DNA from 3 places in the Shewanella sp. ISS20 genome. Region 2 is predicted to be linked to each of the others. Evidence: riboswitches for the same ligand, from Rfam matches in the RefSeq annotation. Region 2 holds a riboswitch; each other region holds the start of a gene.
The links. Region 2 has a riboswitch for cyclic di-GMP ahead of AC1HDP_RS14490 (immunoglobulin-like domain-containing protein). Riboswitches for the same ligand answer to the same signal wherever they lie in the genome.
Positions count from the first base shown of each region.

Region 1: it holds a riboswitch for cyclic di-GMP, as region 2 does, so the genes downstream of both, AC1HDP_RS01580 (M66 family metalloprotease) here and AC1HDP_RS14490 (immunoglobulin-like domain-containing protein) in region 2, are expected to answer to the same signal.
Region 3: it holds a riboswitch for cyclic di-GMP, as region 2 does, so the genes downstream of both, AC1HDP_RS06805 (glycosyl hydrolase family 18 protein) here and AC1HDP_RS14490 (immunoglobulin-like domain-containing protein) in region 2, are expected to answer to the same signal.

Region 1 is NZ_JAWRZK010000001.1:357,318-368,241, forward strand. Features, by position in the region: gene AC1HDP_RS01580 (M66 family metalloprotease) at 1-2,100, opposite strand, end outside; cyclic di-GMP riboswitch class I at 2,183-2,270, opposite strand; gene AC1HDP_RS01585 (LTA synthase family protein) at 2,590-4,419, shown strand; gene AC1HDP_RS01590 (glycosyltransferase) at 4,888-7,518, opposite strand; gene AC1HDP_RS01595 (TerC family protein) at 7,861-8,607, opposite strand; gene AC1HDP_RS01600 (cytochrome c3 family protein) at 9,144-9,515, opposite strand; gene AC1HDP_RS01605 (flavocytochrome c) at 9,518-10,924, opposite strand, start outside.
Region 2 is NZ_JAWRZK010000001.1:3,182,613-3,193,536, reverse strand. Features, by position in the region: gene AC1HDP_RS14510 (DUF2959 domain-containing protein) at 1-71, shown strand, start outside; gene typA (translational GTPase TypA) at 649-2,460, opposite strand; gene glnA (glutamate--ammonia ligase) at 2,861-4,270, shown strand; gene AC1HDP_RS14495 (hypothetical protein) at 4,345-5,160, opposite strand; gene AC1HDP_RS14490 (immunoglobulin-like domain-containing protein) at 5,524-7,710, opposite strand; cyclic di-GMP riboswitch class I at 7,767-7,852, opposite strand; gene ovoA (5-histidylcysteine sulfoxide synthase) at 8,303-10,408, shown strand; gene AC1HDP_RS14480 (AbgT family transporter) at 10,469-10,924, opposite strand, start outside.
Region 3 is NZ_JAWRZK010000001.1:1,510,326-1,521,249, reverse strand. Features, by position in the region: gene AC1HDP_RS06830 (Ada metal-binding domain-containing protein) at 1-785, shown strand, start outside; gene AC1HDP_RS06825 (methylated-DNA--[protein]-cysteine S-methyltransferase) at 782-1,360, shown strand; gene AC1HDP_RS06820 (DEAD/DEAH box helicase) at 1,445-2,686, shown strand; gene AC1HDP_RS06815 (phosphatase domain-containing protein) at 2,744-3,211, shown strand; gene sstT (serine/threonine transporter SstT) at 3,633-4,853, shown strand; cyclic di-GMP riboswitch class I at 5,498-5,580, shown strand; gene AC1HDP_RS06805 (glycosyl hydrolase family 18 protein) at 5,695-8,211, shown strand; partial or broken gene AC1HDP_RS06800 (IS3 family transposase) at 8,636-9,789, shown strand; gene AC1HDP_RS06795 (IS4 family transposase) at 9,955-10,924, shown strand, end outside.

The DNA.
Region 1 (10,924 bases), 2.8 Mb from region 2:
TACTGGATAAATCTGACTTGGGTTCACACCAGTAGGATCGTAAATACCCACTAAGGTTGTCACCGGCACGCCAGTTTTTACTGGTGCTGGTGCTGTAGTGTTGGCTTCTACATAGGTTTGTTGCGCTTGATCCCATGTGGCATAGTGATAATTGCCGTCTGGCGTTTGATTAAAACCATTATTTAACCAAGCTTGCGTGCGGCGCGCTTGGGTTGGGTGTTCAAGGGTAAAGTTACTGACTAAACCAATTTTTTGCTTTTCACCACCGGCTTGGGCGTCATGTAAAAAGCGGAAGGTCTCTAAATAGGGGGGAGATATTTCGCCGCCGGCTTCAGATATTGCTGGCGCGCCGCGCCAATCGATATTGCCGATAAAGCGTTTGAATACCTCGTCCCAGCCCCAACCGCTTTGCATATCATGCACTGAGGCCATGCTCGGATAATGGCTTCTGCCAAAGTTATGTCCCACTTCATGGGACCACTCATTACCTGTGGTTGCTTCCAAAGTTAAAATGCCACCACCACCGCTACCACCATGTACTACGGTTTTGTTCGAGCCATTGTCTGGATGGGTGTAAACGCCGACATTAGTGTGTGCTGTCAGTTGGTTAAAACGGCGATTATAAGCTTGTGAATAACCCGCTGAGGTAGTAATGCCGACGTTGGCATTATTAATACCTGTTGAAATTAACGCCTTACCAATGGCTTCGCGCATATCACCAGAATGCCAGCCACCATCAGTGTCACTGCGTTCAGTGTACACTTTGCCATTAGGCATAGTGACAGTTTCAAAATGGGCAGGGGCGTATTGGCCCAGCACTAATTTAGATACTGGGATTTTTTGAAAATAATCACTGGCATGTTCAGCAGTATTGTTAGCCATGGTATTGCGGCCACGTGGCTTAGTTAACATGCCCATGTCGATGTTTTGGATGACTAACTCAGGCGCGCCGCCAAAGGTAATGCTGTGCTGCGCTAATTCTGAGCTGCGACCGTGGTTATCGATAAACTTAAGGGATAAGCCTGGGGTCATCCAATTCCATTGAAGCGGCAAGCTCCAGACATCATGGCCAAAAATAACCATTGGCCGACCTTCAACGGCGTATTGGTCAGTTTTGGGCTGATTGGCGGGTGACTGCATGATTTCGCGCGCGATAAGCTCGCCTTCAAAATACACCTCAACCCATAACTGGTTAATGTCGTTAAGCTCTGGCGTCACTAGCAGCATGGCAGCACGGTTGATCACCACATCCGGCGCATTTAACTCATCATTGCCAAAGGGGGCGGTTAAGCTGTGACTTTGCATCAAGGATACATGGGCGGCAATTTCACCATCAAGGTGATTTAAGTGGCGAATACCGTCATGAAAACCCGCTTTACTTGACTCAGTCGTAAAGGTAATCGGTTCAAGTGCCACACACGCTGTGGTATTACAAGCTTCCAGGGCTAATTGATAATCAGTGTTTGGTGACAGATTACCTAGGTAGAACTCAGGGGCGGTGGCGTTAAACATTTGCGTTTTAGTTGACGGTGAACTTAAGCTCAGCTGATAGCGATTGCCTTCAACATGGCCTTGCCAAGTCACTGAGGCGCCAATATCAAATACCCCAGATAAAGCAACGTCGGTAAGCATAGGTGCGCTGATACACTCAGTATTTTCAAGACGCATTATCTTATCTTCGCTGAAACTGGGTTCTGGAAAATATTCGACAAAACAACCCTGAGTGTCGCTACTCATGCTGCCAAAATCATCATGAATGAAATAAAAACCATAGTTATTATTCATCACTATGTCCCATTTATCATTTAAAAATGGGAACGCGGCATAATAAGGGGCTAGGGCTTCTTCGCCGCCATAAGGGAAAGGAAATTTAGGGTAATTATCATCATGCAGTTCAAAACGATAGTCGTTATAGACAATAAAGCGTTTGTTACCATCAACAATCACGCCATCATTAGCTTCACCGCGCTGTTTCATGGCTTTAATGACGCTAAAGGTTTGTTCGGCAGCTTGTTGCATAGTGACTTCGGCCTGCGCCGCTACCGGCACCAATGTACTAGCTATCACTAAGGCGAGAGGGGAAAAACGAGTTTTAAACATATATCTTCCTTATTGAGCATAGAAATTCAATAAGGCAACACGCATTACTAGACTTGCCGCACAAGGCAACAAGTCTGATACCAATGGCATCCCCGCTATCATAGGTACAAACGCCCCTTAGACCGGTGGTTTTGCGTCCCAGCCTTTCAACTGGTTTGCCTTTTTCAATGTGTCAGCAATTTTTGCTGGTGACCAATATATAGATTAATTAATCCAGTGTCAATGTAAGCGTCTGATTAACCAATTGATTTTGATGGCATTGCTTGTCTTGCTGATTCATCTTGGGCGCGCTTACCTCAAAAATAGGAGAAATGGCGCAAGTTAAGATGATGGTTTAACCATAGGCGCAAAAACCGAGATAGGCTAGGTTGCAATAAGTCGGCATAAGTTATGGAATGATTAATGACTTAAGCTATTAAATTCTTTCAAAATGAGTATGATATTGCACAATATGTTACCTAGCTTGGCTAGTTTCGGATGTAGGGCAATATGCAGCAATCAAGGATAGTTTTCCCGAAAACACGTTTACAAAAGCGCTTAGCGTTATGGCGCCCATGGTTATATATGGTGCTATATACACTGGCCTTGTATAGCCTTATTCAGCTAGGGCTTGCGAGCAGTTTTGATGTCGGGGTTTGGCCTGGGGTTTGGGTTAAAGATGCCATTATTCAGCTGGTATTCGCGGGGTTGTTATTTGTATTGTGCCGCAATTTTTTAGCTTGGGTCATGGTGTACACCAGCTTTACCTTAGTGCTGCAGGTCAGTAATGCGCTCAAGCTCATGATCTTAGGCAGCCCCATCATGCCTGATGACTTTAGTATCGTCGGCAATATGTTTCAGTTATTTAATGATTGGCGTTACTGGGCCTTATGGGCGGCGCTACTGATCCCATTTGGCGGCTTAATGGTCGCGATTGCTTGGCAGCGGCAGCGCACTTGGTTGCTACTGGCGTTATTAGCTGGGGCTGGATTTTTTTATGTTAACCAATCCAGTAGTTTACAAGCATGGTTTGATGTCCATGTGGGCGATAGGGTGTGGGATCAACCGGGTAACTATAAAGATCGCGGCTTGTTGCTGCATTTGACGGTAGAAGGCAGCCGCGTGATTGCTCGTGGTCAAACGAAAGTAACACAAGAGCAAGTGTTAGCCGCTAAAACCAGTATTTTCCCTGCGCAAGCCTTAGCTCCTGCCGCCAGCATTAGCGATAAGCGCAATGTTTATGTGTTATTGCTGGAATCCTTTTGGGATCCTATGGCGCTTGGCAACGTGGGCTTTAATCAAGACCCGTTTGATCCAAGGTTTCGCGATTTATGGCAAGCCACAGCCAATAGCACAGTGCTAGCGCCAGTATTTGGTGGTTATACGGCCAATAGTGAATTTGAAGCCTTATGCGGGTTTCCTGTCACCCAAAATGCGGTGTTTTTTGAGGGTTGGCTGCGCAATGAAGTGCCGTGCTTGCCGCGCTATTTATCCGATGCTGGCTATCAAACCATAGCTTCACACCCCAACCATGCGGGCTTTTGGAATCGAGTTAATGCTTATAATCGCGTAGGTTTTGATAAATACTGGTCGATTAATGATTTCAGCCAAGATGACATGAACCGCGAGTTTATGAGCGATGTGTCGTTATTTAATCAAGTGTGGGATAAAACGGCGGCTAATCGCGATAATGGCCAAGCGACGCTAAATTACATAGTCACGATTTTTGGTCATTTGGATTATCCATTAAACGAGCGCCGCCCTGTGGTAATAAGCGCGACTGGCGCCAATGAGATGGCGGTGAAATATGCCAATCAAATGTACTATAAAACCCGTGAAATCATGGACTTTATTGCCACAGTGCAAGCGCAAGACCCACAAGCGTTAATCGTGATGTTTGGTGATCACTTACCGTTTCTTGGGCCTAATTACGACGGCTATACCCAAACTGGCGTCATCAGTGCTAATAAAGCGGATTTTAGCCCTGAGATGTTTGCCACGTCACTGCGCACGCCGTTAATTGTGATTGATGGCATTAATGGCCCGCAGCAATGGGGCGAGATTGCCTTGTATGAGTTGCCACGCCGGATTTTGGCCTTGCTCGGGGATACGCAGCAGAACTTGTTAACTGTGCTTAAATCGCCGCAAGCTGCCACTGTGCGCCCGCTCGCTGGGATCAGCATAGTGCAGCCGCCCGCCGGTGATAAAATGCTGTGCGCGCAGCAATCACAAACGCCTGAATGCCGAGTGTTTAATGAGTGGTTAGAGCAAGCACTCATTATTTCACAAGATATCTTTAGTGGCGCCCAGTGGAGCTTAGCGCCAACGCAGAAAGACTAGTAGGCCTCTTGGTTAGCTTGTACTCAGATGATTGCTGTAGCAGCTAAGTCAGTTAACGCTTAAGAGTAAAGGCCGATAACCCTTTGATGGTTACCGGCCTTTTTTATGGGGCTATGACAAGTGTTTGCTGACAATGAGGTTGGTGACATAAATAGTGAGCTACCGGAATAGTTGCGCTAAGTGTGACTGCTGACCAGCATCGCCGCAGCGATAAGCGCTCCAGTCGTTATCGTCCTAAATATTAATACCAGTATTAACATCATATCAAAACAGGCCTAGCGCTTGATTGCCATGGCATTGATATCGCTTAGCTATCACCAGCATAGTTTCACTATCATCATCCTAGTTTCACTCTTATTGCCAGCATTACCAGCGTTTAACGATAGCGGCGTTAGCCTATAAAAAAAGCCACCGATTAAGGTGGCTTTCAAGGCTTACGTTTTCAAGGCTTAAGCTCAGAGATTAGGCTTATTTTTTGACTATGTGCTCTTCACGATTAATCGGGCGCATCGGTTCAATTAACTTAGCGGGAATGCCTGGCATAGCGCTAATTAAGCTCACCACCACTGCTGCAATAAACGGAATACTTTGCACTAAAATCACCAAACGCCACATGTACAAGTCAATTAAGCTGACGTTGTGGGTTAAGCTGCCAGTATCTATTCCGCGAGTAATTAGATACACGCCGCCGAGCATAGCAATGGCAAACAGTAACTCTTCGCGGCAATCCATCAATGCCTTTAACAAGCGGTTTTTAGCCGCAAGTTTTGGGGTACGGAAGAAGCCAATTTTACTGGTGACAAAGCCTGCCACCATAGCGCGGCCAATGGTATGAGATAGCGCTAAGCCAGCAATACAAGAGGCGATAGATTGACGCCAATTAGTACCCACACGGCGGCGATAAAGCACAAACATCTTACTGAGTTTGAACACAAAGAAAGACAGGGGCAATACCGATAATAAGGCTTCTGGCGTAGCAAAGTGCTCAGGGAACAAGACTATTAACACGGTCCAAAAAATCGCAGCAAGGTTAAAGAACAAGTTAATGCCATCGGCGAGCCACGGCAACCAGCCCGCGAGGAAGTGATAACGCTGCCCCTTACTTAATTTGGTATCATTCATACCTAATAAGGTAGATAAATGCTCGCGCATAATCACCACTGCGCCATAGGCCCAGCGAAAACGCTGTTTCTTATAGTCGATAAAGGTGTCTGGCATGACGCCTTGGCCATAGCTGCGCGGCACATAAGTGGCACCGTAACCTGCGGCTAAAATTCGCAGCCCAAGCTCGGCATCTTCAGTAATTGACCATTCGCTCCAGCGCATGTCTTGCAACACTTGCGCTCGCACCATAGTCATAGTGCCATGTTGAATGATGGCATTACGCTCGTTACGGGTCACCATACCTATATGGAAGAAGCCTTGGTATTCGGCGTTGATCATGGCCTTATACAAGGATTCATCGCCATCATGATAATCCTGCGGTGCTTGCACTATGGCCATATTCGGATCTTCAAAGGCCGGCACCAGTTCACTTAACCATTCGGGCGCCACTTGATAATCACTGTCGATAACCGCAATGATTTCAGCATCTTTCGCCGTGTGTCCTAAGGCAAAGTTAAGGGCACCCGCTTTAAAGCCCGAAATTGGGTCAACATGGAAGAATTTAAACTTATCCCCTAAGGTCAAGCAGTGCTGCTCTACGGGTTGCCAGACGTTAGGATCTTTAGTGTTGTTATCTATCACTATCACTTCATAGTCTTGATAATCGAGGCGACTTAAGGCATTAAGTGTCTCTTTGAGCATCTCAGGCGGCTCATTATAAGCTGGCACATGAATAGAGACTTTAGGGTGATATTCATTTGGCAGCATGCGCTTGGGCGTGCGCCGATACTTTTTAAGCCACTGCGCTTCGGCCCATTCATGAGCTTCGGCCAGCACCACGGCTCCAATCCCCAAGGCCGATAGGGTAATAATACAGCCAGTAATAAAGGTACCTATGGTCATATAGCGCTGGGTAAAGTCGTACACAATCCACACTGTGCCGGTTGCTATGGCAAAACTAATCACAGTTAAGAAGCCGCGGCCTCTGTGGTGTAAACCTTTACTGTCACGGAACAAGATACTGATAAGAATGAGCGAGATAGCCACACAAATACCTGCCAAAGTGCGCCACTCTGGAATTCTCACTACAGGCTCTAATTGCGGGAATTTTAAGGTGCGATCGGCATTGTATACGCCCCAAAAATCACCCGCTTGACCTTCAATGCTAGATTTCCACGGCTGATCAAAGGCTTCCATTAGGTAATAGGTGTAGCCTTGGCGTTCTGCCACTTCTAAAAAGTTACGTAAAAAGCGTGCTTGGTTGGCAAGAGATGCCTTGGCGGCGCCACGTGTAGGGCCGCGACTGGGCCAACCCACTTCACTGATCACAATTTTTTTATTAGGGAAGGCGGCTTGCAGTTCATTCATTTTATCTTGGATAAAAGTAATGGAGTAATCCACATCCAAGTTTTCCCAGTAAGGCAGTATGTGCACCGCAATAAAATCCACATGCTCAGCAAGTTTTGGGTTAGCTAACCATACGTGCCAAGGCTCGGCGGTACTAATGGGCACATTGAGTGCCTTACGGGTTTTATCTAAATATTGGATCAACTGATTAACGCTGACATCTTTACGCAATAAGGCTTCGTTACCGACTATCACCCGCACTATATTGCGTTGATTGCTAGAGAAAACGGTAAATAGCTCATTGATTTCTTGCTTGTTTTTTTCAAGATCTGGACCAATCCAAGCGCCAACCGCCACGTTAAGATCATATTGCTTAGCTAAGTGGGCAATCTGACCTTGAGTACCGCTGACGGTATAGCTTCGCACCGCATGGGTTTTACCTTGCAATAAGGCTAAATCGCTATCGATTTCTTCAATGGTTGGGAAGCGCCCTTGAGTGGGGTCATTGTTACGCTGCATGGGGCTAAAAGAAAAACCTTGAACCGTTTGTGGCCAAGGTGGCAAGCGATCAGGCTGATTGAGCAGCGCCCAAAGTAGCACGCTAAGACCTGCGATTAAGAGTGGGTAAATAATGTATGCGCGACTCACGTTTACTACCTCAAATGGAAAGATTGCAGGAAGTTAGGCTTAGAAGTGGTCATTTACATTGCCAGAAGCCACTATCAAAGCGAGGTAACTAAGAAATAAAGAGTTGGTAAATAACTTGCTACATTTAAAAGTAAAAGATTGTCCAAATCAAGGATATATAGCTAAAAAGTGCGATATTGCCTGTGATTTTGTTGCGACTTGTATATTGGTTGCTGCTTGTTCATGGATTTGTGCGGGGATATGAGCCGTGACTAAGGAAGCAATGAGTCTGTGGGCTGGTAGTCGTTTATGGATGGGGTTGAATAGTTAGGGTCAGAGCAAGGCTCTGACCCTAACTAACAGTTACTCTGGCGTGTTTTTATGCAAAGTCACAGGTTGTGACTTTTTACGCATCTTGATATTGATCATTTCGACCACTAACGAGAATGCCATGGCAAAGTAGATATAACCTTTTGGTACATGGACATCAAAGCCTTCGGCAATCAGTATTGCGCCAACCATGATGAGGAAAGATAACGCTAAAATCTTGATGGATGGATGAGCATCGACAAATTCACCAATGGATTTGGCTGAGAACATCATCACTAATACCGCGGCAATAATCGCAATCGCCATGATTTCAATGTCATTGACGAGTCCAACCGCAGTGATCACAGAATCCAGTGAGAAGACTATGTCTAAAATCATGATCTGAATTAGCACCATGAATAAGCTATTGGCGACCGCTTTCGGCGCAGACGGATCTTCGTGCTCGCCTTCTAAACTGTGATGAATTTCTTGGGTGGATTTTGCCAGCAAGAATAAACCACCACCAATTAGAATGACATCGCGCCCTGAGATAGCCTGATCTAAGACAGTGAACCAAGTTTCGGTTAATCCCATTACCCACGAAATCGAAAATAACAGTGCTAGACGCGCAAACATCGCCAAGAATAGACCGACCCGACGGGCAAATTCTCGTTGTTTTTCCGGTAAGCGTCCCACGAGAATTGATAAAAATATAATATTATCTATGCCTAATACTATTTCCAATGCCGCTAAGGTGCCAAGGGCAATCCAGGCTTCAGGACTGGCAATCCATTCAAACATATCTATTTTCCTTCATTAGTGTCTTACTTTGTCTGCGGCTAGTCTATCAGTCTAAATTAAAACTGCTAGTAGGTGACTGTGAAAAATAACAAAATTATTACTGATTTGTATTTACATAAAAGCCAGTTGACTGCAATTCATCCTAGAGTCTGGTGTAAACCTGCTTAATGAGTCCGTTAAAATAAATAATCAAACTTGAATGTGGGGGATAAAATTATTGAACAGGCAATTAAGTTTACATTCACCATTAATGTCTGAATCTTTAATGGAATAATTAGCATGCTCTTTTAGCGTGTTATTTAAGCATTAATTAAGATAATACATTAAACCAGCCTAGGTATATTTTCTATCTAACGTTTAAATGAATGGTTTGAATGAAATGAACAGTACAAATGAATAGTACGAATGAATAAGGACTGCGGGGAGGGGATGGCAATAAATAAGAGCCTATCACTGTCATGCTTTGGACAATATAGGCCCCCGCAATGCGAGGGCCTGAACGGCTGTGGGTTGGCAATGTATTGCCAATTTAACTATTACATTTCAGTAAACCACGTGCGGTGACATTCGCTGCACAATGGTGCTTTCTTTTGATGTTCAGAGTGACAAGCAAGGCAGCTAATAGCTTCTGCATAATGCACTGACTGATGCGGATTAGCGTGACTGTTAACTAACTTATCAGTATCTATCTTGATAGTATCGATAGTGCCATGGCATTCAATACAAGCGGCATCTGTGGTTGATTTAAGCCCTGATGCATGACAGGTCTTACAGGCATTTTTATCGTCATAGATAACGCTGTGATTGTCACGGCCAAAGATTTTGCCTTTAGCTTGGAATAATTCGCCCGCTTGCGCAGCGCTTCCCAGTGACAAGGTGATAACGAGTGCGGTTAATAACTTTTTCATGATTACCCCTTTAACTGTTCAGCATTGGTGTCGGTAATAGTGTTGGCAACCACAAAGCCCATCGCCAGACCTTCTAAACAGGCGCACGATGACAAACGGTTGACGCCATGAATACCGCCGGTGGCTTCGCCCAAGGCATAAAGGTTTTCCATCGGTGTTAAGGTTTTAGAAGCAATCACTCGCCCGTCAGCATCTGTTTTAAGACCGCCCATGCAGTAGTGAACTTTTGGCCATAAGCGCGAGGCGATAAAAGGCGGCGCTAAATGCTTAGCTGTATCCATTTCGCGGTCGAACAAGGGATCGTTTTGCTGTTTTACGTGTTGATTGTGCAGGTCGATGGAAGCTTGTAAGGCTTTGGCATCCATATTGAATTTGTCAGCCAGTGCTTGCACTGAATCCAGTTTCCATGCCATTTCGTCGCGTAGGGCGCGGCCGATACGATCGTCATCTAATGAGAAATCGTTAGCATTGAAAAATCCTACCGGATAGGCTGGTGAGTTATCTGGGTTACGCTGCGCCAAAATTCTATCAGAGCAATATTTGCGGTCGAGACGCTCATTCATAAAGCGCTTACTGTCGAGTACGCTCACTATCATGCCTTGGTGAAAAGTAATAGATAACAAGGCATTAGACCAACCAAAGCCGCCTTCGTCAGGGGATCCCCAATGGCCTGTTTGGATCATGTTCATGTGCACAGGCAAAGCGCCGTGGGACATAGCGGTTAAAGTCACTTCACCAGTGGCGCCATGGGCATTGGTGCAATCCATGCTTGGGTCAATGGATGGGTCAAAAATGGCACACAGCTCTTTGTTCATGGCAAAGCCGCCAGTGGCAATGACCACGCCTTTATCGGCCTTAATATGCACAACTTCGCCAGTTTTTAGATTCGGAAAGCGGAAGTTGCGGCGTACTTTAAGGCCAATAACTTTATTGCCTTCCATGATGAAGTCTTCAACATATTGTTGGTTGCGTAAATCTACGCCTTCATTTTTAGCCACGCGGTAGAGATTTCGGGTAATTTCACCGCCAGTACCATCAACGGTGCGCACCGCTCTTGCAATGTTATGGCCGCCCACTAACTGGTTAAAGCCGTCGCGGAATTTAACGCCTGAATCAACACATAAGTGGTAAGCATCTAAGGCGCGATTAGCAATAGCTAACAGATGTGGCTCAGATGCTAGGCCGCGGCCAGCAATCATCTGATCTTTTACTAATTCTTCAGGGGAGTCATCTACTATGCCTTGCGCTAGCTGAGTCGGATTACGCGGCACGGCAAACCAGCCGCCGTTAATGGCCGAGTTGCCACCAAACTGCATCATTTTCTCTAGCACTAACACCTTATTAATGCCTTGGCGCTTAGTATTAATCGCGGCAGATAAGCCGGCAAAGCCAGAACCTATGATGATAAT
Region 2 (10,924 bases):
TGATTGAAGATATGAATCAATCGATTGCGGCGTCAGATCAATTTATTAAGAATATTAAAAGCAAATCTTAAGCCTTACGGTTAACTATTTACTCTCTATACAAGCATTTGGGTTAGCGAGCAGCATCGAACCTTATCAAATAAGGCGCTGTCGTTAGCCTGAACGCTGCTTTCACTTTAAGTCACGTCTTAACCTCATAAACCAGCCCTTAGCCTCTAGATGCACTACAGGCGTCATCAGCAGTAACAAATAGCATTATCACGTCATTCAACGGTTACTTAGCTAAGTCATCCACCTTTTAATGACTGCTGCTAGCTACCCTTAGTTCTAACTAGCGCTAACCTCGCGCTGCGGTTATGGTTACAATGAATAACTTGTTGGAAAAACCATAGTAACTTTCGTTAGCCCTAAAACTCATGAGCAGCCGATTTGCGGCATAACTAATGCCAGTCTAAATGAACAGAGCTAAACCCCAAACCCAAACCCAAACCCAAACCCAAACCCAAACCCAAACCCAAACCCAAAAGACTAATCCCTAAAGCCTAAAGCACAGCGGCTAGATCAAAGAATATAATATTTAAGATAACAAAAAGCCCCGCAGAGTCACCTCTGCGGGGCTTTGACTGAATGACTCAAAGAGTCACGATATTAACCGCGGCTAGCGCGCTTACGATCGTTTTCAGTTAAGTGACGCTTACGGACACGTACACTCTTAGGCGTTACTTCTACCAATTCATCATCATCGATGAACTCAAGAGCTTGTTCCAGAGTCATCAAGATAGGAGGAGTCAGCACTTGAGCTTCGTCAGTACCAGAAGCACGCATGTTGGTCAGCTGCTTACCTTTCAGACAGTTAACTGTCAGATCGTTAGAGCGGCTGTGAATACCAACTACTTGGCCTTCATAAACTTCGGCCGCATGGCCAATAAACAGACGACCACGGTCTTGCAGACCGAACAGAGCGAATGTCAGAGCCTTACCTGTAGCGTTAGAGATCAATACACCGTTAGCACGTTGACCAATGTCACCGCCTTTGTGTGGACCGTAGTGATCAAAGCTATGGTACAGCAGACCAGTACCAGAAGTAGCAGTCAAGAACTCAGTTTGGAAACCGATTAAGCCACGGCTTGGGATAACGAAGTCGATACGTACACGACCTTTGCCATCTAACTGCATGTCTTTCATGTCAGCTTTACGGGTACCCAGCTTCTCGATCACGCTGCCTTGATGCTCTTCTTCAACGTCAACAGTCAGGTTTTCGAATGGTTCACACTTAACACCATCGATCTCCTTGATGATAACTTCTGGACGAGAAACGGCTAATTCATAACCTTCACGACGCATGTTTTCAATCAGGATAGATAAGTGCAGTTCACCACGGCCAGAAACGCGGAAACGATCTGGGCTGTCGGTTTCTTCAACACGCAGTGCTACGTTGTGCACTAATTCTTGCTGCAGACGCTCAAGAATATTACGTGAAGTTACATACTTACCTTCTTTACCAGCAAACGGAGAAGTGTTTACTTGGAAAGTCATGGTCAGAGTAGGCTCATCAACAGACAGTGGCTTCATAGCTTCTACAGCGCCAGCAGCACATATGGTATCAGAAATCTTCAGTTCGCCTAAACCGGTGATAGCTACGATGTCTCCAGCGTTAGCAACTTCAACTTCGTGACGATCCAGACCCATGTAACCTAATACTTGGCCCATTTTACCGTTACGAACTTTACCATCAGCACCAACAATACTTACCTGTTGGTTAGTTTTGATGCTACCACGGTTAATACGGCCGATACCGATAACACCCACGTATGAGTTGTAATCCAGCTGAGAAATCTGCATCTGGAAGGCACCGTCACTGTCTGCATCTGGAGGAGATACACGATCAATGATAGTTTGGAACAGTGGAGTCATGTCATCGCTAGCAACATCCGGATCCAAAGTCGCGAAACCGTTTAATGCAGAAGCATAAACAATTGGGAAGTCCAACTGCTCATCGGTAGCGCCTAAGTTATCGAACAGGTCGAATACTTGATCGATAACCCAATCAGGACGAGCGCCTGGACGGTCAATCTTGTTGATAACAACGATTGGCTTCAGACCTTGAGCAAAAGCTTTCTGAGTCACGAAGCGAGTTTGTGGCATAGGACCATCAACCGCATCAACCAGCAATAATACTGAATCAACCATCGACATAACACGCTCTACTTCACCACCGAAATCGGCGTGACCAGGAGTGTCAACGATGTTAATACGGTAATCATTCCATTTGATGGCAGTGTTCTTTGCCAGAATCGTGATCCCACGTTCCTTTTCCAGATCGTTGGAGTCCATTACTCGCTCTGTTGCTTCGCCACGAGTCGCCAGAGTACCTGACTGACCCAGCAGCTTATCAACCAAGGTCGTTTTACCATGGTCAACGTGCGCAATGATTGCGATGTTACGTAATTTTTCTAGCACAGATAAAACCTCTTACCATCAAAAACATTAAGGGCATTTGCCACCGCTAAACAGTATAGTGGTTGCAATAAAAAGTGGTACATTCTACTCTACGGGAGCCTTGCCGCACAGGATTATTTTTTGGCCACTCATGGAAACCTTCGCCAGCTCGCTCATCTGCTCCCAAATGCACCCTAATGGTGAAGTTATCTGCTCCTGCCCCAAAATATATCATCGTGCGCACCATATTGGTGCAAACCGAGTCAACCTTGCTCAACAATAACCGCCAAACACAATATAAACAATAACTTAGATAATTGGCACGACTTTCGCTTTATATTGGCTAACCCTGTCGAAAGCCATTTAGGCAGACAATAATAAATTGATTAGTGAGTGCTTTACCCTACCGGAGGCTTAAACAATGTCGTATGAAGCAGTTTTACAACAATTAGCAGAACACGAAGTAAAATTTGTTGATTTACGTTTTACCGATACCAAAGGTAAAGAACAGCACGTGACTATTCCTACCCATCAAGTAGATGCCGACTTTTTTGAAGACGGAAAAATGTTTGATGGTTCATCGATTGCAGGTTGGAAAGGCATCAATGAATCTGACATGGTGTTAATGCCAGATCCAGACACTTTCTTGTTAGATCCGTTCACCGAAGAAACTACTGCACTGATCCGCTGTGACATTTTAGAGCCAGGCACAATGCAAGGTTACAACCGTGACCCACGCTCTATCGCTAAGAAAGCGGAAGAGTATCTGCGCGCTACCGGCATTGCTGATACCGTATTAGTCGGTCCAGAGCCAGAATTTTTCCTGTTTGACGATGTCCGTTTTGGTACTGACATGTCAGGCTGTTTCGTAAAAATTGATGCCAAAGAAGCGGCATGGAACTCAGGCACTAGCTATGAAGGCGGCAACACTGGCCATCGCCCTATGGTCAAAGGCGGTTACTTCCCAGTAGCACCTGTGGACTCATCACAAGACTTACGTAGCGCTATGTGTTTAGTGCTGGAAGAAATGGGTCAAGTGGTTGAAGCGCATCACCATGAAGTGGCGACTGCAGGTCAAAACGAAATTGCGACTCGCTTTAATACCCTAACTAAAAAAGCCGACGAAATTCAAATTCTTAAGTATGTGGTTCATAACATGGCTCACGCCTATGGTAAGACCGCAACTTTCATGCCTAAGCCAATCGTAGGCGATAACGGTAGCGGCATGCACGTGCACCAGTCACTGTCTAAAGATGGCGTTAACTTATTTGCTGGCGACAAGTACGCAGGGTTAAGTGAATTAGCTCTGTTCTACATTGGCGGTATTATTAAGCATGCTCGCGCCATCAATGCTTTCACTAACCCAAGCACTAACTCTTATAAGCGCTTAGTACCGCATTTTGAAGCGCCTGTGATGTTGGCATACTCTGCCCGTAACCGCAGCGCCTCAATCCGTATTCCAGTAGTACCAAGCCCTAAGGGTCGTCGCATTGAAGCGCGCTTCCCAGATCCACATGCCAACCCATACTTAGGCTTTGCGGCCCTGTTGATGGCAGGACTTGATGGTATTCAAAACAAGATCCATCCAGGCGAAGCTATGGATAAAGACTTGTATGACTTACCACCAGAAGAAGCAGCAGAAATCCCGCAGGTGGCACGTTCACTGGAAGATGCATTAGCGCACTTAGATGCAGACCGTGAGTTCTTAACTCGTGGCGGCGTATTTAGCAATGACTTCATTGATTCGTACATTACCCTGAAAACTGCTGAAGCTGAGCGCGTTGCTCGCACCACGCACCCACTTGAGTTCGAAATGTATTACAGCTTGTAATTAGTTGAATTAAGACAAAAAAGCCCTGCGGTGCAGGGCTTTTTTTATCTCACAGAGGTAACACTTAAAAAATCTTAATTACTCAATATTGGCATTTTATCTAAAGCGATTGAGTCGCCATAAAACTCAATATTCTTATTGAAATCAGTTACCACTAAGCTGATAGTCTTACCTTGCTGATTAAGCGTCACTTCAACACTCGCGCTACTATCAATATTTAGCAATTGCCGCTGCATATCATCACGACTAAACACCCGCACACCGTTTATCGTTAATAACACATCACCGCGAGCAACCCCGTCAGTAGACACCAATTCAGGGCTGGCATGACTAACAAGCATTACATTAGGTAACTGCGCGCCGTGAAGCCCATGGATGTATTCAGCCTCTGTTAATTCATCTCGGGCTTGCTGCCATAAAGCGCGCCTTGCATCAGCTAGCTGACCTTCATTGGCCCAGCCCTCGGCTAACGCTTGCTTTTGTAATGCCACATCAGCCAGTTGCACGCGGGAAACATACGCTTGAGCATTTTGTAGGCGTAACGCCTTGGCCTTGGCATCCTCAATGGGGGCAATTGCTGTGGCATTCGGTTGCGGCGCAAGATTGTCGCTAGGTTTAGGTTTAGCGCGATAAGCTTGCATGTGGCCTGCCATATCACCGCTTAACCCAGCTTTGACCATGCGCAGTAACCATTCAATTTCTTGCTGCTGCATAGCCACTTCTTGCTGCAGGCGCGCAATCTCAATGGCATCAACACTTTGCTCGGCAAGAATCGGTGGCGCTGGCATAGACGCCGCTAACTTAGCATCCACTAACTCGGCGCCGACAAAGCCCAAACCTAAGCTTAAGCCTATGGCGATTGGATATCCGACTATATGAGTGAACTTCATAGCGATCACCACCAAACTAACACAAAACACACAAGACGCAACACGCAACACGCAACACACAACACACAACACAACACACAACACAACACACAACACACAACACACAACACACAACACACAACACACAACACACAACACACAACACGTTAACATCAAGTTTAACCAAAATAAAGCGTCATATTCATAACATGTTTTACTAAAACAACAGCTTATAAAGCTGCTTAAAAACAGAGTGCAAAACATTAACGACTTAAATATGTGCAAGGTTTAGCCCGCATGAATAATTAACTCTCGGCCACAAAAAAGCCGCCCGAGGGCGGCTTTAATTAACAGCAGTATTTATTGATAGTTAGACTCGCGGGATTAACGCGCGTCCCAAGCATCCATCCAATAAGCACTGGCACCTGGCGCGTAAGCAGCGCTTGCACACCAAGCGGTATATGGCCAAGGCTTACACTGGTAAATATTGCCATCGCTACCTGTAACCATGTCACCAGCGCCATACTGGATACCAGCCACATAAGCTGGATAATCACCCGGTGGCAAAGGCTCGCTTTCTTTCAGCATCAGCGTAAAAGCTTGCTTAGACTCGTTACCATCAGCGTCAGTTGCCGCCAATTGCAGGCGATATTCACCAGCAATAACTTGAGCTAAAGACAGATTTACCGTTTGCTCTGCAGCAATTTGCGCGGCGAAATCGCCACCGTTAACTAGCATTCCGCCAGTATCAGTCACTTTCATAGTAACCATAGCGCTGCGGTTAGTTTTAACAGTCACCGCTAAATCCACGGCGCCATCTTTGATGTGATACTCAGCAGCGATACCGCCAAGTGAAACGCTTAACTTTGGCAGTTCAGGCGATACACCGCCATCACAATCACTATCGCCGGCAACGCGCCACACGCCCCACTCACCTGTGCTACCAGGCTCATCACCTTGGGTCCACCAGCCAGCGCTCCAGCTCTTACCCTGATGGCTAACCACTTCATCAGCTAAATAGACTTTATCCGCCTGCCAGGCATTACCACACACCTGCGAGTCATCAGTCACGCGCACTTGACGCGAGGCAGTCACTTGTTGACCAGCATTGTCTGTCACCGAGTAAGTTAAGCTGTAGCGGCCGACAGTATTCACATCCACTTTGCCAGAAACCTGAATTTGAGCAGTAAGATCACCATCTTCCGCATCAAATGCCGTCACATCAGCTAAGGGATCAAATGCGGCGCCTAAAGGCACGACGCGATTATCTAATCCATTAAAGACAGGCTTCACGCTATAAACTTCAACTTTGCGGGCATCAACAGTTTCGTTGTCATCATTATCACTGACGCGATAAGTCAGTACATATTCACCTAAGGTGTTGGTATCAACTTGGCCTTCAATCACAATGCGCGAGGTTAAATCACCATTTTCGGTATCCATAGCCGTCACGCCTGCCATAGGATCAAATGTTGTGGCATGCACCACGCGCGCATGACCTAAGCCTGTGAATACTGGCTTACCCGCTTCTGGTACTGGTGGAACTTGGCTGTGTACAAATGGGCCATAAGCCTTAATGAAGGACTCATTGTATTCATTACCAGCAGCATCGCGCCCCATATCCCAGTTAACAGACCAAGTCATAACACCACGCAGCGGCTGACCTTGGTTTTTCAAGGCTTCAAAAGCGCTGTATAAATGCTGTGGATTTTTAACATAGCCAGTGGCCGCGGCATCGTTGTTGGTTGGGATACCAAACACTAACTTGTCGTGAGGGATCTTATAAAAACTGCGACTGCCGTTAATTAATGAATCCGCAATGTAGTAGATAAACTCTTGCTTGAGTTCATCGTTGTTTTGAGCAACCCAACCTACCCCATCAATCCAGATACCATCGCCACCTTGGTTATAAAACTGCGGGTTGATCCAGTCGTAGTAGCCTTCTAAACGCTCTAAATAAGGAACGTATTTGCCACCCGTTGTCAGGTATGGGAATTCTGGAGCCATGGTAATTAAGAAGTTTTTACCTTGGGCGCGGTAGTGCTCTTTCACCATGATTAACGCCGCTGGAATAACCGTCTGGTTATCAGCAGCAGTCACCGCGGCTTGCTCTAAATCTATATCTAAACCATCAAAACCGTACATATCGGTAAGACGAATCAGTTCATCAGCAAAGGCTTGCTCATCACCGATTTTTAATTCGATATGGGCATCGGCGCCACCTAAGGCTAATAATACGGCGCGGCCTTGATGGTTTAATTCGGCAATTTCAGCAATAAATTCTGCTTCTGATAAACCCACTTGCGGGTCTAAACGAAAGGTAGGAATACGACCTTCAGCTGTGTCATAGACCTTCATAAAAGAGATGTCGACGACGTTATACATAGGGTTAACGTCGCTTAGTTTAACGCATGGCGCTACGCCACCTTTGTAACCGCTGCCATCACACCAGTTATGCCAGTAGCCTACGACGACACCGGCTTCAGGGTTGACCATTTGCGCCTGCAGTGGCTGAGCCAGCCCAGTCAGAGCTAAGACTAACGCACTCAGTTTTAATTTCTTTATCATCATTATTTCCCGTTTCAAATAGAAACAGGTAACGCGAGTTTTTGCACTCGAACACTACCTGTGGAAGCCCCGCTATCTTATGGATTCACCACTTAGACCGGAGGTTTTGCGTCATGCGCTTTCACACATTTTGCCTTTATCGCAAGCAGCTTCATGACAAGATGAATCAGCCTTTACAATAACTTGAGCCGCAACAAGCTTAGCTCTAAGTAGTTATGATTGTCACCTTTAATCTTAAAATAAACTTAAAACTATGCTTAAATATGATTAATAGTTTAATTCGCACTCAAATCATTTACTTATAAAAGCAAATAACCCACATATACTGAACCTTTCGCTCGCTAACTTCATGCTAAAACAACAACTAATCGCCACTATCTACTGGTTTAGGCCGACTAACGCTTAAGCGCTAACCATGCTTGAATAGTGAAATAAATTTAGGCTTTAAAACACTCAATCTACTGAAGCAGATTGAGTCGCCATCCCACAACTGATAATGTTATTAATATATTGCAAACGTAAACATTATCGCCATCAATCATTATCACCTATGGTGTCTATTCAATCACACGGATACGCAAATTAAGGATTGCTCGTGACCTCACTCAATCAAAGTATTTCTCTTGATGGTACCGATGTTGAAAGTAAACGCGCCGAGATTCAGCGCTATTTCAACCATACTTGGCAGCAATATCAGCAGTTATTCGACCTTATCAATACCGATGACGCCTATTTTCTTAAGGCTGAACCGTTACGCCATCCATTGATTTTTTATTTTGGCCATACTGCCACTTTTTATATCAATAAACTTAAACTGGCTCGCCTCATTGATGAGCGCATCAACCCTGAATTTGAGTCTATGTTTGCCATAGGCGTGGATGAAATGAGCTGGGATGATGTCAACAGTCAGCACTATGCCTGGCCAAGCGTCAGTCAAGTGCGGCGCTATCGCGATGAAGTGAGCGCTTGTGTCAATCAAGTCATAGATAACCTAGCGCTGAGCTTACCTATTACAGCGCAATCGCCGGCTTGGCTCATCTTAATGGGCATAGAGCATGAAAGAATTCATCTTGAAACATCATCTGTCATTATCCGCCAGCTGCCGCTGCATTTAGTGACGCCCTCAAGCAACTGGCATGCTTGCGAGAGCGTGGCTCTAGCGCCCAGCAATCAGTTACTGCATCAAAGCGGTGGCACTATGACGTTAGGCAAAGCCGCTACCGACATGACTTATGGTTGGGATAATGAGTACGGCCAGCAGTCAGTCGCAGTGAATGACTTTGAAGCGAGTCGCTATTTAGTTAGCAATCAAGAGTACCTCGCCTTTGTTGAGGCGGGTGGTTATCAAACCTTAAGATGGTGGACCCAAGAAGGTCGGCAGTGGCTAAGTTACACCCAAGCGCAACATCCAAGATTTTGGCGTAAACACCAAGGTCTATGGTGGCAACGCAACCTCACCGAAGAAATCCCTTTACCCTTAAACTGGCCGGTAGAAGTTAATTACTTAGAAGCTAAAGCCTTTTGCCATTACTTAAGCGAAGTGCAGCAAAGTCAGTTACGCCTTCCGACAGAAGCTGAATGGTATTGCTTACGCCAAAACGTCAGTGGCGATAGCCAAGATTGGCAAGAAATCCCTGCCAACTTAGGTCTGGCGCACTTTGCCTCATCTTGCCCTGTCAATCGCTTTGAGCATCAAGGATTTTATGATGTTATCGGTAACGTTTGGCAATGGAGCGAAACCGCCATCAATGGCTTTAACGGCTTTGAAGTGCATCCCATGTATGATGATTTCTCCACCCCTACCTTTGATGGCCGCCATAACCTCATTAAAGGTGGCAGCTGGATTTCAACTGGCAATGAAATGCAGCATGCCAGTCGCTACGCCTTCAGACGGCACTTTTATCAGCATGCTGGCTTTCGCTATGTGCGCTCAGCGCAAGCATTACCCAGCAATGAGCCGGTGAATACTTACGAAACCGATGAGCTTATTTCCCAGTACTTAGAATTCCATTATGGTGATAGCCACTTTGGTGTGGCCAATTTCTGCGTCAATGCAGTGGCAAGTGTCATGGCTGAAATTGAACCAAGCCGCACTCTCAAGGCGCTGGATATTGGCTGCTCTGTGGGGCGCGCTAGTTTTGAGCTGGCTAAGCATTATCAGCAGGTGGACGCTATCGATTTTTCGGCGCGCTTTATTTCTCAAGCCATAGATTTATGTGAGCAAGGCCAAAAGCGCTGGACTATTACCACCGAAGGCGAGCTGCAAGAATTTAAGAGCATGAGTCTAACGCAGCTAAACTACCAAGACTTAGCCGCTAACATACATTTTCAGCAAGGGGATGCTTGTAATCTCAAGCCTAGGTTTAGTGGCTATGATCTTATTTATGCTGCCAACTTAATTGATAGATTAACCGACCCCCATAAGTTTTTGGCAGATATGCCCGCAAGGCTTAATAGCCGCGGCTATTTAGTGATCTTATCCCCCTACACTTGGCTAGAGCAGTACACAAATAAAGCCAATTGGCTCGGCGGCTTTAAGCGCGATGCGGAGAACATAACTGGCTTAGATGGATTGAATGAGGCGCTGCATCAAGACTTTGAGCTGTGCGCCGTGAAAGACATTCCCTTTGTTATTCGCGAAACTAAACGCAAATTCCAACACAGCATTTCGCAGTTATCGATTTGGCGTAAACGCCAGTAAAGAGCATACGCCAGATAGCATAAGGCCCGCATAATGCGGGCCTTATCATTGTCTCTATTATTACAGACCGTAGGTGTAGCTAGCTTGTAATCCTAATGGAATACCAAGGCCCCAATAGGCAAGTAAGAACAAGGTCCAGCCCACTAAGAAGGCCACCGAATACGGCAGCATCATAGCAATCAAGGTACCTATCCCTGTGTCCTTAACGTACTTCTGGCAATACACCACCACTAGCGGGAAGTAAGGCATTAACGGCGTAATGATGTTAGAGCTTGAATCACCAATACGGTAAGCCGCTTGGGTTAAATCGGGTGAAATGTTCAGTTGCATCAACATAGGCACAAAGATAGGTCCTAATAATCCCCACTTGGCAGAGCTTGAACCCACAAACAAGTTAACAAAGGCTGTCAGGAAGATGATGCCGACGATAGTCACTGAACTTGGCAAGGCTAATGCTTTTAATACTTCAGCGCCTTCAATGGCCAGCAAAGCCCCCAAGTTAGACTTAGTAAACGC
Region 3 (10,924 bases), 1.7 Mb from region 2:
GTGACCACTTACCCCTACTGGCTTTGCATCAATGGGCGCGTCATTTTTTAGATGCGGATGCTGATAGCCATGTTATTGATGAGCACCTGCGGCAACTATTAGGTCATAGCGCAAAACCTGGGCTGCGCTTAGTGCAGACAGTCACACCCTTTGAAGCGCTATGCCGCGCCGTATTAGGGCAACAAGTGACGCTTAGTTTTGGGGTGAAGCTTATTAATTTACTAGTGGCAAAATTCGCTGAACCTTGGCAGGTCAATGGTGAAAGTTATTGTTTCTTTCCTACGCCAACGACCATAGCTGCCAGTGATTTATCATTTTTGCCAATCCCTAAGGCTCGCCAGCAAAGTTTGCGGGCTTTAGCTCAGTTATGGGTTGATCGTCCCGCGGCGCAAGCCGCTGATTGGCTGCGGGTTAAAGGCATAGGCCCGTGGACTTGTGATTATGGTGCTATGCGTGGATTAGGGGATACCGACAGATTTTTAGTAGGGGACGCCGTTATTAAAAAGTATGTAGCTGCATTAATTAATCGTGGCGAGGTGAGTGTTAATGGTGACAGCTTACATATTGGCAGCTTCAATATTGTTCATGCATTAGTAGAGGCTGATAGCGCTCTGTTAGCGGCCAATAATGGCGCTGCAATGGCTATGCATCACATAGATTTGCATAAAGTTAACGCAAGTCTTACTCCTGCTGAGCTTAGCGCTTTATGGCAACAGCAAATTCGTCCATGGGGCAGTTATTTGACTCACCAAATTTGGGCATTAGCAGTGGGGGATGTGGCATGAAAAATAGGAAAAACCTAACAAATAACGCTGAAGCTAACTTAAACAGCAATGAGTTAGTGCTAAGAGTGCGTCAAATAACCACGCCATTGGGGCTATGGTGGGCAGAAGCGAGCAAGCATGGTATTCGCCGCTTAACCCCTGAAGTGATTGAGCATTCTAACGTCAACAGCGCGGCTAACAACGGCAATGTTAATCTTCAAGATGACTTAAGCGCGATAGCCGCGCATCTTGATTTACTAACCTTAGAGCTTAACCACTATTTTGCCGGCAAATTACAGCAATTTACGGTCGCACTTGATATTGCTGGCACTGCGTTTCAGCGCCAAGTGTGGCAAGGGTTGCAGCAAATTCCTTATGGCAGTTATTGCAGTTATGCCGATTTAGCCATGAATGTCGGTCGTCCCAAAGCATTTCGCGCGGTCGGTACCGCCAATGGCGCCAATCAAATTGCCATAGTGATCCCTTGTCATCGGGTAATTGGCAGTAATGGTACGCTCACAGGCTATGCCCATGGTCTTGATGTCAAAGAGTATTTATTAAGACTTGAAGGCGCTATGCCAAACACGTTTGGCTGAATTTAGTGCTAGCCATGCGCATGACTGGCCGCTATCGCCCATCCAAGGTATGATAGCGGGTCTTTTATTGTTGTGGATTTTCCCTTGAGCGGTTTTACATCATTAGGCATAGCGCCTGAGTTTGCTAAGCATTTAGCCCCAGAATTTATTGAACCTACTCCCATCCAAACCAGCGTTATTCCACAAATTTTGTCTGGCCAAGATGTGATTGCCCAAGCGGCGACGGGTAGCGGTAAAACCGCAGCGTTTGTGCTGCCATTATTGCAACAATTACAACAGCATAGCGCAGGCGTAAAAGGCAATCATATCCGCGCCTTGATTTTAGCGCCAACCCGCGAGCTCGCGCGCCAATTAAGTACTCAATGTATTCAGTTTGCTAATAAGCAGCAATCAGCCATGCGCGTGCGTTTGGCCCATGGTGGCGTATCGATAAACCCGCAGATGATAAGTTTACGCAATGGCGCCGATATTTTAGTGGCTACGCCTGGTCGCTTATTGGAATTAATCGAATGCAACGCGGTAAAACTCGGCCAAGTTAAGCATTTAGTGTTAGATGAGGCCGACCGTTTATTAAATTTAGGCTTTAGTGATGAGCTTAATCAGTTGTTAGCAAGCTTACCTAAACAGCGTCAAACGCAGCTGTTTTCGGCGACGTTTGATGATGACATTAAGCACCTGGCAGATGCTTGGTTAAACCAGCCTAAGCATATCCAGATTGAATCTGTGTTATCTCAGCCCAAGATTGAGCAGCGGGTGTATGAAGTTAACCGTGAGCAAAAGTCAGCGTTACTGACGCATTTACTCAAGAGCTTAGAATTATCGTCAGTACTAGTGTTTGTGAATGCCAAATTAAGTTGTGACCGCCTTGCGCAAAAGCTGCAAAAAGCTGGCATCGACAGCTTAGTGTTCCATGGCGATAAATCACAAGGCAAACGCCATCAAGCGTTAGATGATTTTATGGCGGGTAAAATCCCAGTGCTGATTGCCACCGATATTGCGGCGCGCGGCTTGGATATTCAGCATTTACCGGCCGTGATTAACTTTGAATTGCCCCGAAGCCCAGCCGATTATATCCACCGTATTGGTCGTACTGGCCGAGCAGGGGAGGCGGGGCTTGCCATTAGCTTGATTTGTCATGATGAATATCAGCATTTTGGTGTGATAGAAAAGAAGCATAAGTTGGCCGTTGAGCGTTTACAGTTAAAAGGGTTTACCCCTAAGAGTCTTGAACTGTATAACCAGCAAGCAGCAGAGCTTTCTACTGAAAAAGTGGCTCCAAGCTCGCAAAAGCGCAAAAAGAAACCAAAAATGCGCTCTGGATCCTAACCGATTTTTCAAAGCGCTGGCATAGTAGCGTTTTTCCTTCACTGAACAGAGTGGTTTATGCAGCATATGTTTTGGTTAGTGGAAGGTCAGATTGCCGGACGCAGTGGCCCAACCCTTAACCCATGGAATATCGGTGAACTGAAAGACGCCGGAATTGGTGCAATTATTTCAGTTATTGATAGTGATGCCGCTGACGCTGAGCGTATTCGCGCCGCAGGGATTCGCTATGAGTGCATTGCGTTACCGAATGCTATTACCCCGAGTGCGCAAGATTTAGAAGATGCTGTGGCACACCTGCCAGCAGTTATCGCCTTTATCAAGCAAGCTTGCGACGATGGTCTAGTGGTATTAATCCACTGCGGCTCAGGTCAAGACAGTACTTGCTTAGTGATGGCGCAATACTTGATTGAGCATGGCGCAGCGCCTGTTCACGCCATTAGCCAAGTTCGCAATGTCAATGCCAATGCATTTAGCCGTGATGGTTGGGATCAATTTGCCTTTGATGTGGTTTATCAATTGCAGTAAATCTCAATGATGTAAAACGCAGTGATGTAAATCGAAACTAGGTTTACTGTGAGTTTTCCTTAAAGGGCACCTTAATCGGGTGCCCTTTATATTTTTAATCAGCAATCTTCATGGCTATTTGTGTAACACTTCGGCGTTAGTCGGTCTTGAGACTCTTGCTTGTTGAATGTAGTTAAGAATTTTTAGCAGCCAATAATTTTATGTTGTGTATGGTTTTAGCGCGACTTATGTCACCAAAATAGGATGCTAGCGGCTAATTTTCAGCAATATGGTGAGTTAATTGGGATCTAGGCTAGACAAGGGCTAAGACATTAGTTACAAAACTAGACTCGCCATAAACTTAGTGCCGCAGTTTTACTGCTAATGTCAGTTTATCATCGTGACAACAATAACATAATGATAACAAAGTTGGAATTAAGTCATGAATAAGAATGATTCATTTTTTTACCGCATTGCCAATGGCAATTTGGTATTGCAAATTTTAGTGGGGATAATCGCTGGCGTTGCGCTAGCCACATGGTCACCAGAAGGCGCGACACACGCCTCTATTTTTGGTGATTTGTTTGTTGGCGCGTTAAAAGCCATAGCTCCGTTGTTGGTGTTTATTTTGGTGGCGGCATCCATTGCTAACCACAAACAAAATAGTAAAACCGCCATGCGCCCGATTGTGATCTTGTACCTGTTTGGTACCTTTGCCGCCGCCTTAACTGCCGTGGCTGTGAGCTTTTTATTCCCAACAGATTTAGTTCTGATTAACGCGGCAACCGGCACTACGCCGCCACAAGGCATAGGTGAGGTGCTGCACACCTTGCTGTTCAAGTTGGTCGATAACCCAGTCAATGCACTGTTAACTGGTAACTATATTGGTATTCTTACTTGGGGTGTGGGTCTAGGTTTTGCCTTAGCGCAAGCGTCACAGTCGACTAAGCAAGTGTTTGCCGATATGAGCCACAGTATTTCGCAGATGGTGCGTTTTATTATCCGTTTAGCACCCCTTGGTATTTTTGGTTTAGTGTCTGCCACCTTCGCGCAAACAGGTTTTTCTGCGTTAGCAGGTTATGTTCATTTGTTGGCTGTGTTACTCGGCGTGATGGTGATTATTGCATTAGTAGTTAACCCATTAATCGTATTTGCCAAAATTCGCCGTAACCCTTATCCATTGGTGTTTCAGTGCTTGCGTGAAAGTGGTATCACCGCCTTCTTTACCCGCTCAAGTGCTGCCAACATTCCAGTGAACATGGCACTTTGTTCCAAGCTTAAGCTGCATGAAGATACTTACTCAGTCTCTATTCCATTAGGTGCCACCATTAACATGGGCGGCGCGGCGATTACTATTACCGTGCTGACCTTAGCGGCTGTGCATACCTTAGGAATTCAAGTTGATATCTTTACTGCGTTGTTATTAAGTGTGGTCGCGGCAGTATCAGCGTGCGGTGCATCAGGTGTGGCGGGTGGCTCGCTGCTACTTATCCCGTTAGCTTGTAGCTTATTTGGTATTAGTAATGATGTAGCCATGCAAGTGGTTGCTGTGGGCTTTATCATAGGTGTTATTCAAGATGCGGCAGAAACGGCCTTGAATAGCTCAACTGACGTGGTATTTACCGCTGCAGCCTGTGAAGCGCTAGAGCGCCAGCAAGGCTAAGTGATGTGATACAGGTTGGGTTGTCATAACGGCTATTTTTATTAAGGCCTAGTCACTAAGTGACTAGGCCTTTTGTTATTTCTTTTAGGCTAATGAGCCTCCATGACTTATTGGAATCACAGTAAACTAATTATGAGATGTTCTTCACAAGCCGTTACACCAATCTCGCCTAATTACAATAAAAGTTCCTCAATTCTAAAAGAAGTTATTCGCCCTTTACTTATACCGAATTAAGCCCTGATCAGTTTGTCGGACGGATGAACGCTTAAGTTGCTTGAGTCGTTTAAATGCCTTTGTAAGACGATAGGCTTCGATAATGGCGATGAGTTTTACAAGAAAAGGTTCAAAAGTTTCTTGGGTATAACATCTATTTTGTTATGTTTCGTGATTCTTGGTAACGAAGGTTCAATGAAAATACCAGTGCTTTATTATGACGCATTTTCTCTAAATAAATTGTAATAGGTTCATTGGCAGGCAATGTGATAAAAAGCCTAACTATGTTAGTAACATAGGGCTGGGAAATCGAGTGTCATTTATTGTTGAGGTGTAGGTCACAATTTATTGCTTTCCCAAAAAAATCAAGCTCTTCTATTATGGTTACAGTATGTTACTATAGCCACAAATCTTACGTTAATGTTTGATTTTATAGAAAAAGGCAAACCAGTCGAAAGGCTGGGACGCAAAGCTTCCGGTCTAAGGGGAAACCTAAGATAGCGGGGACGCCAAAATCATAGCAATTTAATTTGCTTGCTTACGCACTTTGTTTGCCTTATTTGCATTGTCTAATAAGGAATATTCTTTGAAAACTAAACTATCCACCGCAGCGATTTTTGTTGCTTCTATGCTATCAGCAAATACATTTGCGGCTCTGCCTGGTACGCCAACTTTAGGTTGGGGTGAAACAAAATTTGCAATCATCGATATCGACCAATCAACCAGCGCCTACAACAAACTTGTTACGGTTAAAGATGCTGCTAAAGTTACCGTTAATTGGAACTTATGGAATGGTGAACTCGGTGACACTGCTAAGGTGTACTTAGACGGTGAGGAAGTTTGGAAAGGAACTTCTGTCGCAGCAGGTGAAGCTACATTTGATGTAAAAAAAGGTGGTCGCTATCAAATGCGTGTGGCCTTGTGTAATGATGAAGGTTGCTCATATAGCCCAACTAAAGAAATTATCGTTGCTGATACTGACGGTAGCCATTTAGCGCCTCTTGAAACTAAGATGCTTGAAAATAACCGCCCATACGTTAATAAAACTGACAAGGTTGTTGGGTCGTATTTTGTTGAGTGGGGGGTGTACGGTCGCCAATTCCCAGTTGATAAGATGCCTTCTAAAAACCTAACTCACCTGTTATATGGCTTTACCCCTATATGTGGTGGTGATGGCATTAATGACAGCCTTAAAAGTATTGAAGGTAGCTTTCAAGCCTTGCAAAAAGCATGTGAAGGTCGCGCTAATTTTGAGCTAGCCATTCATGATCCTTGGGCTGCTATTCAAAAGCCACAAGAGGGAGTTATGAACTATGACGACCCTTATAAAGGTAACTTTGGTCAGTTAATGGCGCTTAAGCAAGCGCAACCAGACTTAGTTATCCTGCCCTCTATCGGTGGATGGACATTATCAGATCCATTCTTCCAATTTGATGACAAAACAAAGCGTGATGTTTTCGTTAATTCTGCTAAAGAGTTTTTGAAAACTTGGAAATTCTTCGATGGTTTAGATATCGACTGGGAATTTCCCGGTGGTGGTGGTGAAAATATACATTTAGGTAAGCCTGAAGATGGTTCAACCTATGTTATTCTGATGAAAGAATTACGTGCAATGCTTGATCAGTTATCTAAGGAAACTGGTCGTAAGTATCAACTGACTTCTGCTATTAACGTGGGTTACGATAAGCTTGCAGTGGTTGATTATGGCGAAGCTCAACAGTACATGGATTACATCTTTATGATGGGCTATGACTTTAACGGTGCTTGGCAAAATACTAATTTAGGACATCAAACCGCTTTATATGATGGTCACTGGGAAACCACGAAATACACTGCTGATAAAGGCACTCAAATATTACTTAACCAAGGCGTTGACTCTGAAAAGTTAGTGTTAGGTGTTGCCAAATATGGTCGTGGCTGGACTGGAGTACATGATTATAAAGATGGCAACCCTTTTACTGGTACTGCAACAGGTAAGATCAAGGGGACTTGGGAAGATGGTGTATTAGATTATCGTGATATCGTTAATAACCATATGGATTCAGAGTGGGAAAAAGGTTATGACGAAGTAGCAGAAGCACCTTACCTATTTAAAAAATCAACTGGTGACTTGATTACTTATGATAATCCTCAGTCAGTTATTGCTAAAGGTCAATATGTTCTTAAGCACGACTTAGGCGGAATTTTCTCATGGGAAATTGACGGCGACAACGGCGACTTACTTAATGCTATGCATGAAGGCTTAGGCCACGGTGAAGGTATCGAGCCACCGGCAAACAAAGCGCCTATTGCTAATGCCGGTCAAGATCTAACGGTTAAGGGCGAGGTCACTGTTGAAATTGATGGTTCAAAATCTCGTGATCCAGAAGGTGACGAGTTAACCTATCAATGGAAGCAAATTAACGGCATAACTCTTGATGTTAATAACTCTGATGCGGCAGTATTAATAGTTGAAGTTCCAGAGGTTGAATTTGATACAGTTTACACCTTTAGCCTTACTGTTAAGGACATTGAAGGTTTAACTGCTGTTGATACCATGACTATCACGAACAAGGCGCCAGCCGTTAACCAAGCACCACAGGTTACTATGGTTGAAACCGTTAGCGTTGAAAGTGGTAAGACGGTTACTTTACAAGCTAAAGCTATCGATCCTGATGGTGACAAGTTAACTTATAATTGGACAGTCCCTACTAGTTTTAAAGTGATAGGTCAAGGCACTGACTCCCTAACTATGACTGCGCCAGTTATTGAAAATGAAGAATTATTTTCAGTATCAGTTAAAGTTTCTGATGAAGCTCTAAGCGCAGAAGCTGCGACAGCGGTGACTGTGACGGTGGCTGATCCTGATGCTGGTGCTTACCCGCAATGGAACGCATCAACTGTTTATCATGGTGGCGAAACAGTAAGCCATAACGATTTGCTGTGGAAAGCTAAGTATTGGACTCAAGGTAACGCGCCTTCTCGCACTACTGAACAGTGGTTATTAGTAAGTAATGTTCAGTTTGATTGGGACGCAGGCGTAGCTTATAACGGCAACGATATTACCACTCATAAAGGCCGAAAGTATCAGGCTAAGTGGTGGACTAAAGGCGAAGAGCCTAGCAAAGCTAGCGTATGGATTGATTTAGGTACTTCTTCTAAATAGTCTAGATTTTTTTTTCCGAAAAAGGCTTGATGAAATTCATCAAGCCTTTTTTACAAACAATTAATTGGTTTAGTCGATTAGGTGCTTTGAGAATTTTTCTTAAAATATCTTACTAAATAATCACTGCGTTGTTGCCTAAATAAATACAACTGATGACCTAAGTAGTCTTCACTACCGGTGTTTTTCAAGGTAGTTGTCACTCTTTGCTTAAGTATTCGTACTAATTATGTTAATTACTAATACTTTACAACTCTCTCTTTTCGTTTAACCTGTCGAAAAATGGTGCTATTGAATCCAGCATCGAAACAGTATGTTTATTCGCCAGAGGGTCAATTAATACCAAGAACCCTATTGGGGAAAGGTGATCTGATCCAATACTTTTGGACACCACGCTAAGTGAGTAAAATGACTTAACGAGGTGAATATGACAATCAAAAAGCCCCGCAAGACCCACACGGCTGAATTTAAAGCTGAAGCCCTGAAACTAGCCGAACGTGTCGGTGTTGCTGAAGCTGCTAGGCAGCTCAAAATCTACGGGTCACAACGTTATAACTGGCGCTCTGCCATTGAGAAGAAATCGACAACTAGCCAGCGCGAAGCCGAGCTTGCTGCTGAAGTTGCCAAGTTAAAACGCCTGTTAGCCGACCAAGCTGAGGATTTAGCCATCCTAAAAAAGGCGGCCACCTACTTCGCGAAGAATCAAAAGTAGATCGATTCGAATTTATGCTCGAACACCAGCACCAGTTTCGCCTAAAGCCAATGGCGACAGTGCTTGGCGTGACGCGAAGTTGGTATTATGTCTGGCGAAAATCAAGCAAAAAGCCGAGTACACGCTTGCGCAAACAGCGCAGCCGTGATAAGCAAATCAAAGCTATTTTTGTCCAGAGCAAGGAACGCTCTGGCGCTCGGCGTATTCAAGTCGACCTCGCCGAAGATTACGATCGCGCTAATTTGAAAACCATGATGAACAGCATGACAAGACAGAATTTAGTGGCTAAAGCAGCCCGTAAATTCAAAACAACAACTGACAGCGATCACCAGCTTTCGGTAGCGCCAAATCTGCTGGAGCAGAACTTCGATGCCAGCGGCCCGAACCAAAAATAGGTCGGTGATATCACGTATCTGATGACAAGCGAAGGCTGGCTGTATCTGGCGGTGATTATCGATTTGTACTCGCGCGCTGTGATTGGCTGGTCGATGAGTAATCGCATGACGGCTAAGCTGGCTTGTGACGCGCTGACAATGGCGCTGTTTCGTCGTGGTTTTCCAAAAAAAGTGATTGTTCATAGTGACCAAGGCAGCCAATATTGTTCACATGCGTATCGAGATCTGATTGAAAAAAATCAGCTTATCCAAAGCATGAGCCGCAAAGCCTGCTGCTGGGACAACGCCTGTGCAGAGAGCTTCTTCCATTCATTGAAGGTTGAGGCCATTCAGTACGAGCCGATCATGGACCGGGAAACCATGAAGCACACAGTGTTTGAGTACATAGAAGTTGATTACAATAAAACCAGAAGGCATAGTTCACTTGGCTATTTAAGCCCTGAGAATTTTGAATTGAAAATAGTGCTTAGTTAAGTGTCCAGAGTTAGCGGATCAGATCAAGGCTTGCCTAAGATTGATTTTTGCAACAACGCCGATGTCTAGGGAGTCCCAAAATAATTCCTTTTATAATCAATTAGTTGGCACGCATGGTGCTGTTTGATCTAATCAATTTCGCCAAAAACAAACTAGAACAACACCATGCGTGACATTACAATACTACATGACTCTCTTAGCAATCAATGCTCTTCCATCCACAAAAAACGTCTTAATTCTCTTATGGTTGCCACTAAATCATTACTAGATGGTGATCAACTCTCTTTGACCCAGCTAGGCCGTAACATCTCTGGTAATGTGGCACCTAAGCACAGTATCAAACGTATTGACCGCTTGCTCGGTAATCACCACCTCAATAATGACCGAATGGCGATATATCGCTGGCATGCAATGCACCTTTGCGGTGCTAACCCAATGCCTATCGTGCTTGTCGATTGGGCCGATGTAAGAGAACAACTCCGCTTGATGACATTGCGCGCCTCCATCAGTGTTCAAGGGCGCAGCGTGACCCTTTATGAGCGTACTTTTGAATTCAAAGATTACAACGCACCTCGCAGCCACAATGTTTTTCTGACTGAGTTGGCAAAGGTGCTTCCGAATGGCTGCTGTCCGCTAATCGTCACCGATGCTGGCTATCGCAATACTTGGTTCGATCAAGTAGCAAGTCACGGCTGGTTTTGGTTAGGGCGTGTTCGTGGTGACGTCTGTTATCAGCATGTTGGAACACATCAATGGCACTCCAATAAGTCGCTTTACCCAACAGCAACGAACAAAGCCAAATACATCGGCCGTGTTAACCTCGCCAGGAAAAGCCCATTGTCCTGTCATTTACACCTCTACAAAGCGAAAGAAAAAGGTCGTAAAGACCGCCGTTCCTCAAAAGCAGGAAGAAACCATACCGCCCAAGCAAGCTACGGAAGAAGCAGCAAAGAGCCGTGGCTATTGGCAACCAACTTACCACCTAATCACTTTAACTCGGTCCAAGTGACAAAGCTCTACGCTAAGCGAATGCAGATTGAAGAGACCTTTCGAGACTTGAAGAGTCCACAATACGGCATGGGGCTGAGGCACTGCAAAAGTCGTTGTCCGAAGCGGCTAGATGTGTTGCTGCTCA